Regions from separate parts of the Exiguobacterium sp. BMC-KP genome, predicted to be linked through region 1. Evidence: a T-box and tRNA genes for the amino acid it is inferred to sense, from the RefSeq annotation. Region 1 holds a T-box; the other holds one or more tRNA genes.
What was found. A T-box is a leader RNA that pairs with one kind of tRNA and senses whether it is charged. The one in region 1 lies ahead of ADM98_RS13655 (valine--tRNA ligase), so its partner is inferred to be a tRNA-Val.
Positions count from the first base shown of each region.

Region 2: it has a tRNA-Val gene. The T-box ahead of ADM98_RS13655 (valine--tRNA ligase) is inferred to sense a tRNA for this amino acid. The anticodon was not compared.

Region 1 covers NZ_LGIW01000015.1:1,501,927-1,509,440, forward strand. The annotation lists gene ADM98_RS13645 (DUF5057 domain-containing protein) at 1-1,776, opposite strand, end outside; gene ADM98_RS13650 (bifunctional folylpolyglutamate synthase/dihydrofolate synthase) at 1,860-3,092, opposite strand; gene ADM98_RS13655 (valine--tRNA ligase) at 3,147-5,783, opposite strand; T-box leader at 5,834-6,063, opposite strand; gene hemL (glutamate-1-semialdehyde 2,1-aminomutase) at 6,118-7,428, opposite strand; gene hemB (porphobilinogen synthase) at 7,425-7,514, opposite strand, start outside.
Region 2 covers NZ_LGIW01000013.1:144,702-152,215, reverse strand. The annotation lists gene ADM98_RS03620 (EamA family transporter) at 1-372, opposite strand, end outside; gene ADM98_RS03615 (YkyA family protein) at 473-1,114, opposite strand; gene ADM98_RS03610 (polysaccharide deacetylase family protein) at 1,130-1,975, opposite strand; gene yhfH (protein YhfH) at 2,168-2,314, opposite strand; gene ADM98_RS03605 (nitroreductase family protein) at 2,500-3,126, shown strand; tRNA gene ADM98_RS03600 (tRNA-Val) at 3,287-3,359, shown strand; gene ADM98_RS03595 (YdhK family protein) at 3,406-3,960, opposite strand; gene ADM98_RS03590 (sensor histidine kinase) at 4,108-5,457, shown strand; gene ADM98_RS03585 (response regulator transcription factor) at 5,459-6,106, shown strand; gene ADM98_RS03580 (histidine phosphatase family protein) at 6,125-6,691, shown strand; gene ADM98_RS03575 (phytoene desaturase family protein) at 6,749-7,514, opposite strand, start outside.

The DNA.
Region 1 (7,514 bases):
TGTCTTTAACTCACGATCTTGTAGGTCGTAGTCGTTGACTTGATAAGAAATCGTCAACGGCTCATTCTCAAGATAGCTCGATTTGTCCGTTGGCAAGATGTTCTTGATTAATGGTTTGTGGTTCGCACCGATGAAAGCGCGATACATCGTATTCGAGAACAATTCTTTTTCTTGTTGTTGATTAAAAGTCGAAGTATGTCCTGCTCCGGAATACGTAACATTTCCTTTGGTATACATATAATAGTGGTTGCGCGCATCACCAATTGTTCTTCCGGCAGCCTGATTCGAACTACTGAGGTTGTTTTCACGAATGTTATACCATGGAATCAAGTCCGGTTGTTCAAGATCTAGACCAAAGTATTGATTGTGTGTCGTTGCGATAGCAACCGTATCAGCTAAGGCAAATGGATAGGAAGTCATAACCCCGGCATTTTGTTTGACTGCTTGACCAGATGTGCGAGGTGCTGCATATCCCATATTCGTAAAGTTCTTTTGACCAGCGAGATCGGCAAATTTCGTTTCCCAGAACAGCTCTGGTTTACTAGATTGAGCTGGTCTGAAGATCGTATCGTGCGTTAACATTAATCCTTGACCGGTATTCGTAAAGTCAAGGATTGCATTAGATGAAGGATCACTGAGTGCAGCAGCACCATAAGAATCTTGAAAACCAAAAATCAGCATGTCGTACGCTGTATTGAGATTTTTCGTCGAGTATGTTTTGTTAAACGTGTCAGCAGAAATGACTTCTACATTGAAATCATATAACCCATCTTGTTTTAGTAAAGTTCCTGAGTTCATAAAACCGTTTATTGAACCGGTCGTTCCGGAACGCGTGACTTGTAAAATTTTTGCTTTAGCTTCTTGATCCTGCATCAAGAAGCTTCCTATCTTATAATCCATTAGTCCGTCTTCACTTACGACTTTAATCATCCAGTTCCGTGGTCCTGTATAACTCGGTGCATCAAATTGATAAGATAAGGAACCAGAAACCGTTGCTGGTTTTTCATCGACTTTTTCAGATTCTTCAAACTGGTCATTACTATTGAAATCAATATACAACTGAACGCGTGTATTGGCTGAAGATTGATCAACTGAATAGTTGAAATCAATTGCCTTATCGGGTGATGCGGGAGCGGATTTATCAACTTTCGTTAACGAAAGACCGTTTTGTGAGACTGCTACTTTGCTTAGACGTGGTCGCTCGATTTTTTCTGATTGTAAACGCAGAAGGACTTGCTTTGTATCGGTATATGCAATCGAAGATCCTGCCGTCATACTTGGCTTAAATATTGCGGTAAAGTTACTTGACTCATGCGTTAACACATCGGAATGCAAGAAGACTGGTAATCCTTTTTGAATGTAGTTCTTCAAAATTTCATTCGCTTTTAACTTTGTAATATCATTTTCGATTTTACTGGTATTATGCTGTTTGGATTTCGAATCAGATACTGTAATCGAATAACGGTCTGTTCCAGTAAAAATAGATGGATCAAAAACGATCGCATCAAATGCACCATCAAGTGGGAAACGAGACGCATTTAACTCTTTGACCGTCATCATCTTGATTTCGTATTGACTTGTATTCAGTTCTTTTAACAATGACAACGATGTAATTGACGTTCCCGGATCAATCCGGTTCGTCGTCGACCAATCATCGCGAATTTCTAATATCTTGAATTTTTCTCCTGTTGCCGCTTTTGAATGCGGTTCATGTATATACGTAAAGCTTGAAAAAATCAGTAAGCTTGCTATTAACAATCGGACCCACTGTCTCATCGCTCATCGTCTCCTCATCATGTCTTTGAAATCCGGGACTATACTTCCCCAATTTCATTATAACGAGTGAAATCGCATTTTCCCTATTTTGTAAAAGAGTTTGTGTACATTTGCCGCACTTCACTAATGAAATAGAGCGATCCTGTCACGACATATGTCCGTTTCTTATTTAATTGAGCGAAGAACGCTTCAACTGTCGTCACGTTTCCACCATCTTGTTGTAACTCCTCTATCGTACGAGCTCTAGGAAAATCAAATGTCGTCTCATAGATATCTGATGTAATGCTACGTAACTGCGCAAGCATTGCCTCTCGGTCTTTGTCACGCAAAATCGAACAGAGCAATGTCACCGGCTTCGATTCCTCTTTTAACCGTTCAACAAGTGCCGTGATCCCTTCCGGATTATGCGCACCATCGAGAATGATTCGTGGCTTACGCGAGATGATTTCAAATCGCCCCGGATGTTTTGCTTCCCGCAGTCCTTTTCGGATCGCCGCTTTCGACCACCCGAGTCGTCGCGCACAGATGACGGCATTCGCCGCATTATGAACTTGGTGATGGCCTTCTAGACCAAGACGTGTCTCAGGAATCCCATCATATGTCGCCCAGGTCCCCGTCTCTTTTAATCGGTAGCGAATGATGGCTTCCTGACTCCATTTCAATGTCGCATTTCGGTCGCCGCAATACGCCATTAACGGTACCGTCAGTTCTTCTTGCAGTTTCCCGGCGATGACTGGTGTCCCTTGTTTGATAATGCCGAACTTTTGTAACGCGATCTCTTGGAGCGTATCTCCGAGAATTGCTTGATGGTCGTGTCCAATTGACGTGATGATCGCGGCGACCGGCTTTGTGAAGACATTCGTTGAGTCATACAGACCACCGAGTCCGACTTCATAAATGACAAAGTCGGGTCGAATCTGATCAAAGTAATAGAAGGCAAGTCCCGTCAATGCTTCGAACTCAGTTACCGTACCGAGTGCCGGATCGATATGCTGAATAGCAGACTGAACGGCGATTGCAGCCGCAACGAGATCGTCTTCCGCAATCGGCACTCCGTTTAACATAATCCGTTCCTCAAACTGAATGATGTACGGCGACGTAAATGTCCCAATCCGCAATCCTTCCGCAATCCCCATCTCACGTAAGAACGCAACCGTCGATCCTTTCCCGTTCGTGCCGGCGACATGAATCGTTGGAATCGCGTCCGGGTCAATCTGTAATTCCAGTAGCATCGCCTGCATCCGTTCAAGACCCGGTTTGACACCGAATGCTAGTAAACTCGATAACCAATCCAATACATCTTCTCGCGTCCTCATGCTGTTCGCTCCTTTAAAAAAAGTGGCTCAAGGAGACTTGAGCCACTGCTGTTATTAATGTGAGAGTTCGTTGATGCGTGCTTCGACAGCTTGACGTTTTTCCGTGTAGTCAAGTGCCTTCGCTTTTTCTTCATCAATGACATGTGCTGGTGCTTTACCGACGAAGCCAGGGTTGTTGAGTTTTTTCTCGACCCGTTCGACTTCTTTCGTATATTTGACGAGTTCCTTGTTCAAACGGGCAATTTCTTCCTCGATGTTGATCAAGTCTGCGAGCGGGATGAATAATTCTGCTCCCGTCACGATTGCACTCATCGCTTTTTCTGGTGCTGGCATCTGTTCTTCGATCCGGAGTTCAGACGCATTCGTGAACTTTTGCAAGTACGAGCTGTTTGACGACAAGTCGTCTTGAACGCGTGCATCGTTCGTCGAGATGAATAATTGAATCTGTTTCGACATCGGTGCGTTGACTTCAGCGCGGATGTTACGAACTGAACGGATAACGTTTTGAACCGCCTCGAAGGCTGGAACAGCTTCCGGGAAGTCGAGTGACGCATCACGTGTTGGCCATGCGGCACGTGTGATCGTTTCACCTTCATGCGGTAAGTGCTGCCAGATTTCTTCCGTGATAAACGGCATAAATGGATGCATCAAGCGCATGATCCGGTCGAGCGTATAGGCGAGAACCGAACGTGTCGTCTGCTTCGCTGCTTCGTCTTCCCCGTTGAGTGGTAACTTCGCCATTTCGATGTACCAGTTACAGAAATCTTCCCAAATGAAGTGGTAAAGAATACGTCCTGCTTCACCAAACTCGTATTTATCCGACAGACGTGTCACGTCATCGATCGTTGTCTGTAAGCGTGTCAGGATCCACTTGTCTGCTAGTGATTTCTCACCTGTTAAATCAATCTGATCAAACGTTAGACCATCCATGTTCATCAAAGCAAAACGGCTAGCGTTCCACAATTTGTTCGAGAAGTTCCATGTTGCTTCGATTTTTTCCCAGTAGAAGCGAAGGTCGTTTCCTGGTGTCGATCCTGTCGTTAAGAACCAACGCAGTGAATCAGCACCGTACTTCTCGATGACATCCATCGGATCAATCCCGTTACCGAGTGATTTCGACATCTTGCGTCCTTCCGAATCACGAATCAATCCGTGGATCAAGGCGTCTTGGAATGGACGTTGTCCCGTGAATTCATACGATTGGAAGATCATCCGTGATACCCAGAAAGCGATGATGTCATAACCCGTAACGAGTGTCGATGTCGGGAAGTATTTTTGATAATCCGCTGCGTCTGTGTTCGGCCAACCCATCGTCGAGAACGGCCAGAGCGCTGAAGAGAACCACGTATCGAGGACATCGTTGTCTTGCTCCCAGTTCTCGATGTCAGTTGGCGCTTCTTTACCAACGTAGACTTCGCCCGTTTCTTTATGGTACCAAGCCGGAATCCGATGTCCCCACCATAGTTGGCGGCTGACACACCAGTCACGGATGTTTTCCATCCAGCGTACATACGTGTTTTCAAAGCGTTGTGGAACGAAATTGACTTTGTCCGGTCCTTGTTGCTCCTCAAGTGCTTTTTGTGCCAGTGGTTCCATTTTAACGAACCATTGGAGTGAGAGATAGGGCTCAACGATTGCATCGGAACGTTCCGAGTGACCGACAGAGTGTAAGTGTGGCTCGATTTTAATCAAAACGCCTGCTGCTTTTAAATCTTCAACGATTTGTTTACGGCATTCGAAGCGATCCATGCCTTCGTATTTACCTGCGTTCTCGTTCATCGTTCCGTCTTCATTCATGACGAGGACACGTGGTAACTCGTGACGGTTACCGACTTCGAAGTCGTTCGGATCGTGGGCTGGTGTAATTTTCACGACGCCTGTACCGAACTCCATGTCGACATAATCATCAGCAACAATCGGAATCTCGCGACCAACGATTGGTAACGTGATCGTTTTTCCGACAAGGTGAGCATAACGCTCATCTTTCGGGTTAACGGCAATTGCTGTATCACCAAGCATCGTCTCTGGACGTGTCGTCGCCAGTTCCACGTGACCTGAACCGTCCGTTAGTGGATAGCTGAAGTGATAGAAGGCACCTTCGATGTCTTTATAGATAACTTCGATATCTGAGATTGCTGTTTTCGTTGCTGGGTCCCAGTTGACGATATATTCGCCGCGGTAGATTAAGCCTTTTTCGTAAAGTTTAACGAAGACTTCTTGAACCGCTTCTGACAATCCTTCATCAAGCGTGAAGCGTTCCCGCGAGTAATCGAGTCCAAGACCAAGTTTTGCCCATTGTGCACGGATTGTTGAGGCGTACTCTTCTTTCCATGCCCACGATTGCTCGAGGAATTTCTCACGACCCATTTCAAGACGTGATTGCCCTTCTGCCCGTAATTTTTGTTCGACTTTTGCTTGAGTCGCGATACCAGCATGGTCCATTCCTGGTAAGTAAAGGACGTCGAACCCTTGCATCCGTTTCATCCGTGTCAACATGTCTTGTAACGTCGTATCCCAAGCATGACCGAGATGTAATTTCCCTGTGACGTTCGGTGGTGGAATGACGATCGTGTATGGCTCTTTCTCTGGATCCTGATCAGCTTTGAAATAGTCACCTTTCACCCAAAAGTCGTACCATTTTTCTTCCGTTGCCTGCGGATCATACTTCGTTGGCATTGATAATTCCTGCATCCTGATCGCTCCCTTTTTGTCCATAATAAAAACGGCTTCTCTCGTCCTATGCTAAGGACGAAAGAAAGCCGTTGCTTTTTTCCGCGGTACCACCTTAGTTCATCCAAAATCGAATGCCCTCGAGCCACGTAACGTGTGGAGGACGGATATCGCTCGTAAGACTCACGATACCAGCTCGTGGGGTGACCTTCCTCCTGTTCGTCCGTCACATCTTTCAGCCAAGGATGTGTTCTCTATACCGGTACGAATACAGGACTACTCTTCCCGTCATCGCTGTTGCCATTTTCTTCTTTACTTATTTTAGCCGAGACTTCAAGTAATCGTCAAGAACTGCTTAACGACCGAATTCGATTTGGAGTTCCTTGAACGTCAATTCGACAGCTTCGATCGTCCGCTCGATGTCTTCATCCGTGTGGGCAATCGACAGGAACAGACCTTCGAATTGTGACGGTGGCAAGAAGACTCCACGTGCCGCCATTTTTTGATAATACGAACGGAACATCTCAAGGTTCGATGATTTCGCTTTTTCGAAGTTCGTGACGCGCTCATCTGTGAAGAAGACACCAAACATCGCGCCCGCCCGATTCGTCGTCAACGGAATGTTATATTTCGTTGCAGCATTCAGATAGCCTTCTGACAGACGACCTGCTTTCCGGTCGAACTCTTCGTAGTGCTCTGGTTTCAGCTGTGTCAATGTCGCTAGACCAGCTGCCATCGCAAGTGGATTTCCGGATAACGTACCCGCTTGATAGATTGGACCTTGTGGTGCGATCTGCTCCATGATGTCACGACGTCCGCCGTAAGCACCGACCGGCATTCCGCCACCGATGACTTTTCCGAGACATGTGATATCTGGTGTGACACCGAAGTATCCTTGGGCACAGTGGAAGCCGACACGGAAACCAGTCATGACTTCGTCAAAGATCAGCAATGTACCGTTTTCTGATGTGATTTCCCGTAAGCCTTCGAGGAATCCTGGTTCTGGTGGGACGAAGCCCATGTTCCCAGCAGCCGGTTCGACGATGACACCAGCGATATCGTCGCCGTGTTTTTCGAACGCAATCCGGACAGCGTCTAAATCGTTGTACGGAACTGTCAACGTCATGCTAGCGATTTGTGCTGGAACCCCTGGTGAATCCGGTAGTCCGAGTGTCGCGACACCTGAACCTGCTTTGATTAAGAGCGAGTCACCATGACCATGGTAACAACCTTCGAACTTGAGAATTTTCGTCCGACCTGTATATCCACGTGCAAGACGAAGTGCTGCCATCGTTGCTTCCGTACCTGAGTTGACCATCCGGACGACTTCAACCGATGGTACACGGCTAATGACGACTTCCGCCATCGCTGATTCGATTTCTGTTGGTGTCCCGTAACTCCACCCACGTGTCGCTTGTTCTTGGATTGCCGACGTGACGATTGGATCGGCGTGACCAAGGATCATCGGCCCCCATGACAAGACGTAATCGATGTACTCTTTCCCATCGATATCATAGAGCTTCGAACCTTTTGCGTGATCTGCAAAGATCGGTGTCATCCCAACTGATTTATAAGCACGAACCGGACTGTTAACGCCACCCGGCATGAGCGGGAGTGCCCGCTCGAATGCTGCTTTTGATTTTGAGTTCTGGTTAATTAAGCTCATTTCGACCCCTCCAGGTAACGACAAATGTCTTTTGCAAAATAGGTGATGATTAAATCAGCGCCTGCTCGTTTAAAGCCAAGCATCGT
Region 2 (7,514 bases), on a different contig from region 1:
CAGGAAGTGTGCGCGAGATGGTAAACGTTTGAATGCGAGAGCGTCGATGATGACACCAATCCAAGTGAATTGGAATAAGAGAATGATCGCAACGGATGCGGATACGGTCTGAAGACTTTGATAGTACAGATAACCGGTTGTACCACTTGAGATACCGATTAGCATGAGCAGACCAGCTGTCTTGATATCAAGACGAAGGTTTTTCGTGAATAAGGCAAGTCCGAAAATCATGAGCCAGCCGAAGAAAAATTGACTACCTGAAACGGCTGCTGAGTTAAATCCAGCGGCATAAGCGAGTTTGACGATCGTTGAGAGGACACCATAACTGATAGCGCCAATCAGAACGAATAAGGTTGCTTTTGAACGATGCATGAATAAATTCCCTCCATTTTTAATAAAAACCACACAAAAAAGGTTGCAACAGGGCCTTGTCCAGGTTTTTTGGACAGGGTTTGGTTGCAACCTGTGTGATTTATTGAGTTGATGTGTCGAGCAAACGATACAGTCGGGTTTTCGTTTGGTTGTACTGAACAGTCAGCGTGTTCCACTTCTTTAAAGACGCGGTAGCTTTCCGTGTTAAACGATTTAAATCCGCCGTTGACTCATCAATCTTAACGAAATCCGGTTTTTTCGTCAAGTGTGAAAGCACTTTCTTTTCGGCGTCCATCGCTTGACGATACGTTTTCGAGAACGTTTGAAATGTCTGCTGACGCGCCTTAATGATTGCTATTAACGCAGTTCCTTCTGTTTTTGCTTTTCCATCAAGCTTACTGACAACATCCTTAAGTTCTTCAAGGTCGAGTTCGGTGTATATTTCTTTACGTATCGTTTCTTCTTGGTTCAATAAGGCAAGACGTTCATCATTTAAGGCGTCTAGTTCCTCCCGTTCATTTTGGGAGCGTTTGATTTCTTCAGCCCCTGCATCAAGAACGGCTTGGTACGTATTAACTGAAATTTCGTCCTTACGAGCACGTTGATCGGCTAGCGTAAATGCTTTTTCCTCATCTTTCACTTGTTGTTCTAGCTTTTCATGAAGAGAAGCTCGTGAATCGTTAGAGCAGGCAACAAGTCCGAAGCTTGATAGAAACAGCAACGCTAAGAGTGATTTTTTCATCTGAATAGTAACTCCTTATAAATTCGAGTATTGCGCGAAGTTGTACGGAATGTGGAAATCTTCATCATAAATTGCAAACTGATATCCTTTTTTCTGAAGTCCTGCAACGATGGCCGGAAGTGCTTTGATAGCTTGTGGTTGTTCATGCAAGAGAATGATTTCGAACGGGCGCTCTGCTCGTCGAATGACCGTATTCGCTACTTCTTTTGCACTATCTTTGTAATACCAATCCATTGAATCGATTGACCAGTCCCACACACGGAAGTCTGATACATGAATGTCAGATGCCATCTTTTTCGTAATGCCAGGTGTTGAACCGTAGGGTGGTCGTGTCAAATGAGGTGTTAATTGTGTCAATGCATGAATCTTGTTCTGAACACTTTGCATCTCTGAGACATACTTACCTTTTTCGTACAATGTATCGTAATCATGTGTTTCACCATGTAATCCGATGTAGTGACCAGCTTTAGCAGCAGCTTTGACTTCTTTCGGGAAAGCATCTACCTGTGTTCCGAGATAAAAGAAAGTGGCGCGGGTATGAAGTTGATCTAATGTTCGAAGTAAATCCGGCGTTAAAGCAGATGGACCATCCTCAAACGTCAAATAGGCGACTTTTTTCGTCACACCATTCCATTTTTCCACACGTGCTTTTTCCATACTGACGACAGGAACTTCGGTGATGGATTGACCCGCAGTGGTCGATTTTTGATCAAGTGCAAAAACGTATCGGTACGCAACATATCCTCCAACTCCAAGAAAGATGAGTGTGAGAAGTAAGAAAAACCGTGGAAGAAACTTTCTTTTTTTTGTACGCGGTCGTGGACCGAGTTCGCTAGCGTGGCTTGAGGTAAATGGATCCATCGTTGTCTGTCGCTCCTTTTGTCAAAAAATATCATATACAGATAATGTAACATTTTGACTGTTTCGTTTGTAACAAACAGATGACAAAAAGATGACGAAAATCGATTTTTCTAAAAAATATCAATTTAATTAGAAATAGTCTGTCTAAAATAAAAAAACAACCACTTTGATAAGTGATTGTCTCGAGTATTTTTAGTGTTCTGTTACAGCGCATTCACTGCATTCCGTTTGATAGGATTCACATTGCTCATCCATTTCTTTTCCGCAATGGGCACACGTCTTTACGGGAAGTTCACGATAAAACTCAGCAGATGCTTCTTGATAAAGGGGCTGTTCCATGTGTTTTTCCTCCTTCAAAATAAAACGCAATGACAATTTTCTTATTTTTATTGTATTAGTACAGTTTGTTAATGTCAATCATTGTTTTATAACAGTTTATAAATGTCGAGTATTGATACAGGACAATAAAAAAGAGACATGCTACGATACCTAAGTAATCTGATAATGATAAGGGGGATTCATACATGACACAAGCAACACTTGATACAATGCGTGTCTTAACTGAACGACGTTCTGTTCGTCATTACGACGAAACGTTCAAACTTTCAAAACAGGAAGTAGAAGAACTATTAGAATGGACGACAGCAGCGCCGAGTGCTTGGAATCTACAACACTGGCACTTTACCGTTTTCCATTCAGAAGAAGCAAAACAACAACTTGCGCCGATTGCTTATAATCAGCCAGCTATTACTTCAGCTTCAGTAGTCATCGCGATTTTGGGAGACGTTCAAGCGAATCGAAACTATAATCCAGTCTATGGTCCAGCAGTAGAAGCAGGCGGTATGACAGAGGATTTATTCGATTCAATCAAGGCGCAAGTAGAGGGTGCTTACCAAAGCGAAGCATACGGGCGCGATGCAGCGATGTCGAATGCGAGCCTTGCTGCGATGCAGTTGATGCTTGCTGCAGAAGCGCGTGGATTATCAACACTCGCAATGGGTGGATTCGATCATCAGCGTTTTGCGGAAACGTTTATCACAGAATCACGGTACGTACCAGTCATGTTGATTGCTGTAGGTAAAGCGGTCGAAGATGCGAAAAAACGTCCAGCGTTACGCTTACCAATCGATCAAGTCTCAACATTCCTATAAGTCATTCAAAATGGAGGAAGCGGGGTTTGATTCCTCCATTTTCTTTTTTTCTTTTTTTCTTTTTTTCTTTTTTTTTTTTTTTCGAAAAACACTTGTCAGCCTTTTAGTTTCTTGATATATTAATACATGTCCTAGCAAGTACATAACGTACTGCAAACATGATTCTGTAGCTCAGCTGGGAGAGCGCTACCTTGACAGGGTAGAGGTCGCTGGTTCGAGCCCAGTCAGAATCATACCGAAAGCCCGCTTTTCCTTTAATGGAAAAGCGGGCTTTTTTTATTACTTCTTCAACTCATCTTCTGTGACCCATTTATGATTCTTGACCGGATCACCACCATCAGTCGGTGTATAGTCTACCATGTAGACTGTCGTCTCTTTTACTTCATCAATCGTTGCTTTCGCACCATCCATGCCTTTCATATGATCTGATTTGACGGTTGTTTCATCACCAACTTGTAATGGCTTAGTTGGTACTGGATCAAGTTCTTCTTGAATGACCCATTTGTGATTTTTCACTGTTTTCCCACCATCGGTTGGTTTGTAACTGATTGCATACACAACAGTATCGTAAGCTCCAGCAATGGTTGCTTTTGCTCCGTTCATACCGTCCATATGATCCGTCGTCAACGTGACGTCACTTCCTTTCGGATAAGTCGGAGTACTTGCTTCTTTTAAACCGGATGGTAGTTTTCCGTCACTTGAATGCATCATATCTCCGTGAGACATGTCATGTGAATTACCCGTACTTCCATCATTACTTGAATCGGATCCACAAGCACCGAGCCAAAGCGTGGAACTAAGAGCGAGAGCTGTTAACGTCCATGATTTTTTCATCCTTCATTCCTCCTGAAATCTCAAGTCTTTTTTACTATACCCAGCATTTGTGCAAATCGTGTGCAGACGAGGTGACAGTTTTGCCCGCCTGCGTTCATGACGCTTTTCTTCGCTATACTAAATGAGAGAGGAAAAGGAGGAAACATCATGCGTCGTATTTCATACTCGGTCGGAGGAATCGTTCTTGCGGCATTTTTAATTTGCGGCAGTGTGCTGTTCGGAACATTGTATTATCAGTTATCTCAAACGCGGACACAAGAAGTAGTCGATGGGTTGCTGAACCGCGGAAATACACATCGTGATGTACTTGTCGATTCGTATAATCAAGCAACGATGCAACATGTCAACATGATGGAAGCAAACTCGTCGTTTACGGTAGTCATCACAGATGCGAGTGGGAAACAACTTGAAGCGTCACGTCTTTTAACGCGTGAAATGAAAAGTGTATTAGAACATACAGATTTTGATTATCGTCAACAAGGTAAAGTCGTAACGATGCGAAATTTTTTAATGACGGACAGTCCGATTACCATTGAGGGAGAACATCGTGGTCATGTGTTTATGTTCGCTTCTAAAAAAATAGTGGATCACGTTCTTGATCCTTTGAAACAGCAATTTTTCCAAGTCGGTCTACTGGCACTTTTATTAGCAGGTGCAGCAAGTATTTGGACGACCCGTCTTATTTCACGTCCGTTGATTCAGATGGAAGACGCGACGGCGCGTCTCTTGGATGGAGAAGGAGGAGAGTTGCCGATTGATCGGCAAGATGAACTGGGACAATTGGCGCGTTCCATTCAACAATTAAAACAGGATCTCGATTTTTTGAATCGGGAACGCTCCGAATTTTTAACAAGCGTATCCCACGAATTACGAACTCCTTTAACATATATTAAGGGCTACGCGGACATTCTCGAACGTCAAACGTTGACGCCGGATGAACAACAACGCTACATCACAATCATTCGAGAAGAAAGTCAGCAAATGAATGAGTGGATCGAACAATTATTTTGGCTAGCGCGGATTGATGCCAATGCTTTTACGATGGAACGAAAGCCAATCGATATCGAAGATTTGATTCATCAGGTGATCCGGTTAGTGCGTAAGGACATCGAACAAGAAAATATTTTGCTCGAGATAGAAGGTGAGCGATTACAAGTGATGGGTGATGCGCAGCAGCTACGTCAGATGATCATGAATATCATCGAAAATGCGCGTCGACATACTTCGTCTGGGAAAATCATCGTTCGTTATGGTGTCAATGAAGCAGGTGCTTTCATTCAAATCGAAGATACAGGAGAAGGGATAGCTGCAGAATCCTTGCCTCATGTAACGAAACGACTCTATCGAACGGAAGCGTCTCGTTCTCGAAAGCATGGAGGAACAGGTATTGGACTATCGATCGTTGAAGCCATTGCGCAGGCACATGGAGCAGAGTTGATCATCAAGAGTCAACTTGGACAAGGAACACAAGTTACACTGCAGTGGAAGGAGAAATAAAATGCCGCATGTATTAATCGTAGATGATGAACCGAGAATGCTTGAACTACTGAAATTATACATTCAACCGTATGGATATACGTGTCAGCTTGTGGATTCTGCGCAACAAGCGTTTGATCTCTGTCGTCAAAATATATTCGATCTGATTTTACTCGATGTCATGATGCCAGAGATGGACGGTTGGACATGTTGCCGTCTCATTCGAGAACATTCTAACGTTCCGATTTTAATGGTAACGGCACGAAATCAGCGAGAGGACATCATCCGGACGCGAGAAGTCGGGGCGAATGATTACGTATCAAAACCGATTCAAGAAGGGGAACTGATTGGACGGATGGAAGTTTTATTGCAGCAACGATATGATGGTCTATCCTATGATCGGAAAGGATATCGTTGTAGCTACTTACAACAAACAATTTCGTTGACGAAAACAGAATTCGAGTTGTTAGGCGTTTTTCTGGATTCGCCAAGACGCATATGGACACGCGATCAATTAACGACATTGCTATGGGGAGTGGAAGCGTCTGTCGAAGAACGAACGATTGACTCGCATATTAGACATTTAAGAGAAAAATTGCGTGTTGCCGATTTTCCGATCGAACAACATCTTGAAACGGTTCGCGGCATCGGCTACCGCTGGATGCAATAATAAGGGGGAGCTTCAACCATGACGACACTCTATTTTGTAAGGCACGCCCATTCGACGTACTCACCAGAGGAACGGACACGTCCACTTTCTGACAAAGGACAAGCAGATGCAAAACGTCTACTTGAGACGTTTCAAGGGATACCGATTGACCGGTTCTACAGCAGTCCGTATCTACGCGCGATCGAGACGATTGCGCCGCTTGCTATGGATCGTCAAAGATCGATCATCGAGGAAGAAGCGTTACGAGAGCGGTTGTTAGCGCCAGGGGAACTGGATGATTTTCAAGAAGCCGTCACGTATGTATGGAAACATCCGAACGTAAATCCGTACGGTGGCGAGACGAATGAAGAAGGGGCGCTGCGAATTCGGCAATTCATCGACGAACTGGTGAAGAAGTATCCGGAAGAGACGTTGGTCTTTGGTACACATGGCAATATCATGGTGTTGCTCTTAGAGACATTTGACTCAACTTTTGATTACACGTTTTGGAAGTCTTTACCGATGCCGGCCGTGTGCCGAATGGAGGTAGAATCAGGGGTTGAAGTGAGTATTCGCGTCGTACCACTTTGGAATAATACGAAGTGAAAAAGAGATGGAACTGATGATTGTATCAGTTCCATCTCTTTTTTGATTGAAGAAATATTAAGTCGTAGGAACAGCGCCTTCATGCTTGCGAATCAAGTCCGCTGTTAATTGACCGGACAAAGTAACCATCGGGACACCGCCCCCTGGATGTGTAGAACCACCGACGAAATAAAGTCCTTCATATAAGTCACTCTTCGATGGGATTTTGAACCCACCGTTTTTCTTTCGATCAGCTGCTACTCCATAAATCGATCCACCGTTTGGACCATATAGTTCCTTCAAATCTTCCGGTGTAAAACGATATTCGAACTCGATTGATTCCCGAAGACCGTGAAGACCCATTCGTTCCAGTTTATCCAGAACAACCTCACGATAGGCATCCCAGTCGACTTCTCCTTTTTGAAGTGTTAAAGGAGGGACGTGTGTTAAGACGAATAAATTATCTTTCCCTTCAGGAGCTTGAGAAGCGTCGGATTTCGAGGAAACACCGACATAAATCGTCGGATCTTCAGGTGGTGTTCCTTCTTTGAACATTTGAGCGAATTCACGCTCTGGATTTTCTGAGAAAAAGAAATTATGATGCGCTAGCCCGCTGTACTCACGGTTCACACCGAGTAGTAATACGAGTCCGGAGACGGATGGTGCGAACGATGCTTGTAACTTTTTAGCCTGCTTCCGGGCTTTTTTCTCGGGTACGATCCGTTCGTAAGTTGGAATGACCTCAAGGTTTGAGACGACGATGTCTGCTGCATGGAAGGTTCCGTTCGATAGGACACCAACGGCTTTTTTATTTTCAAGGACGATTTGTTCCACTGGTGAGTTG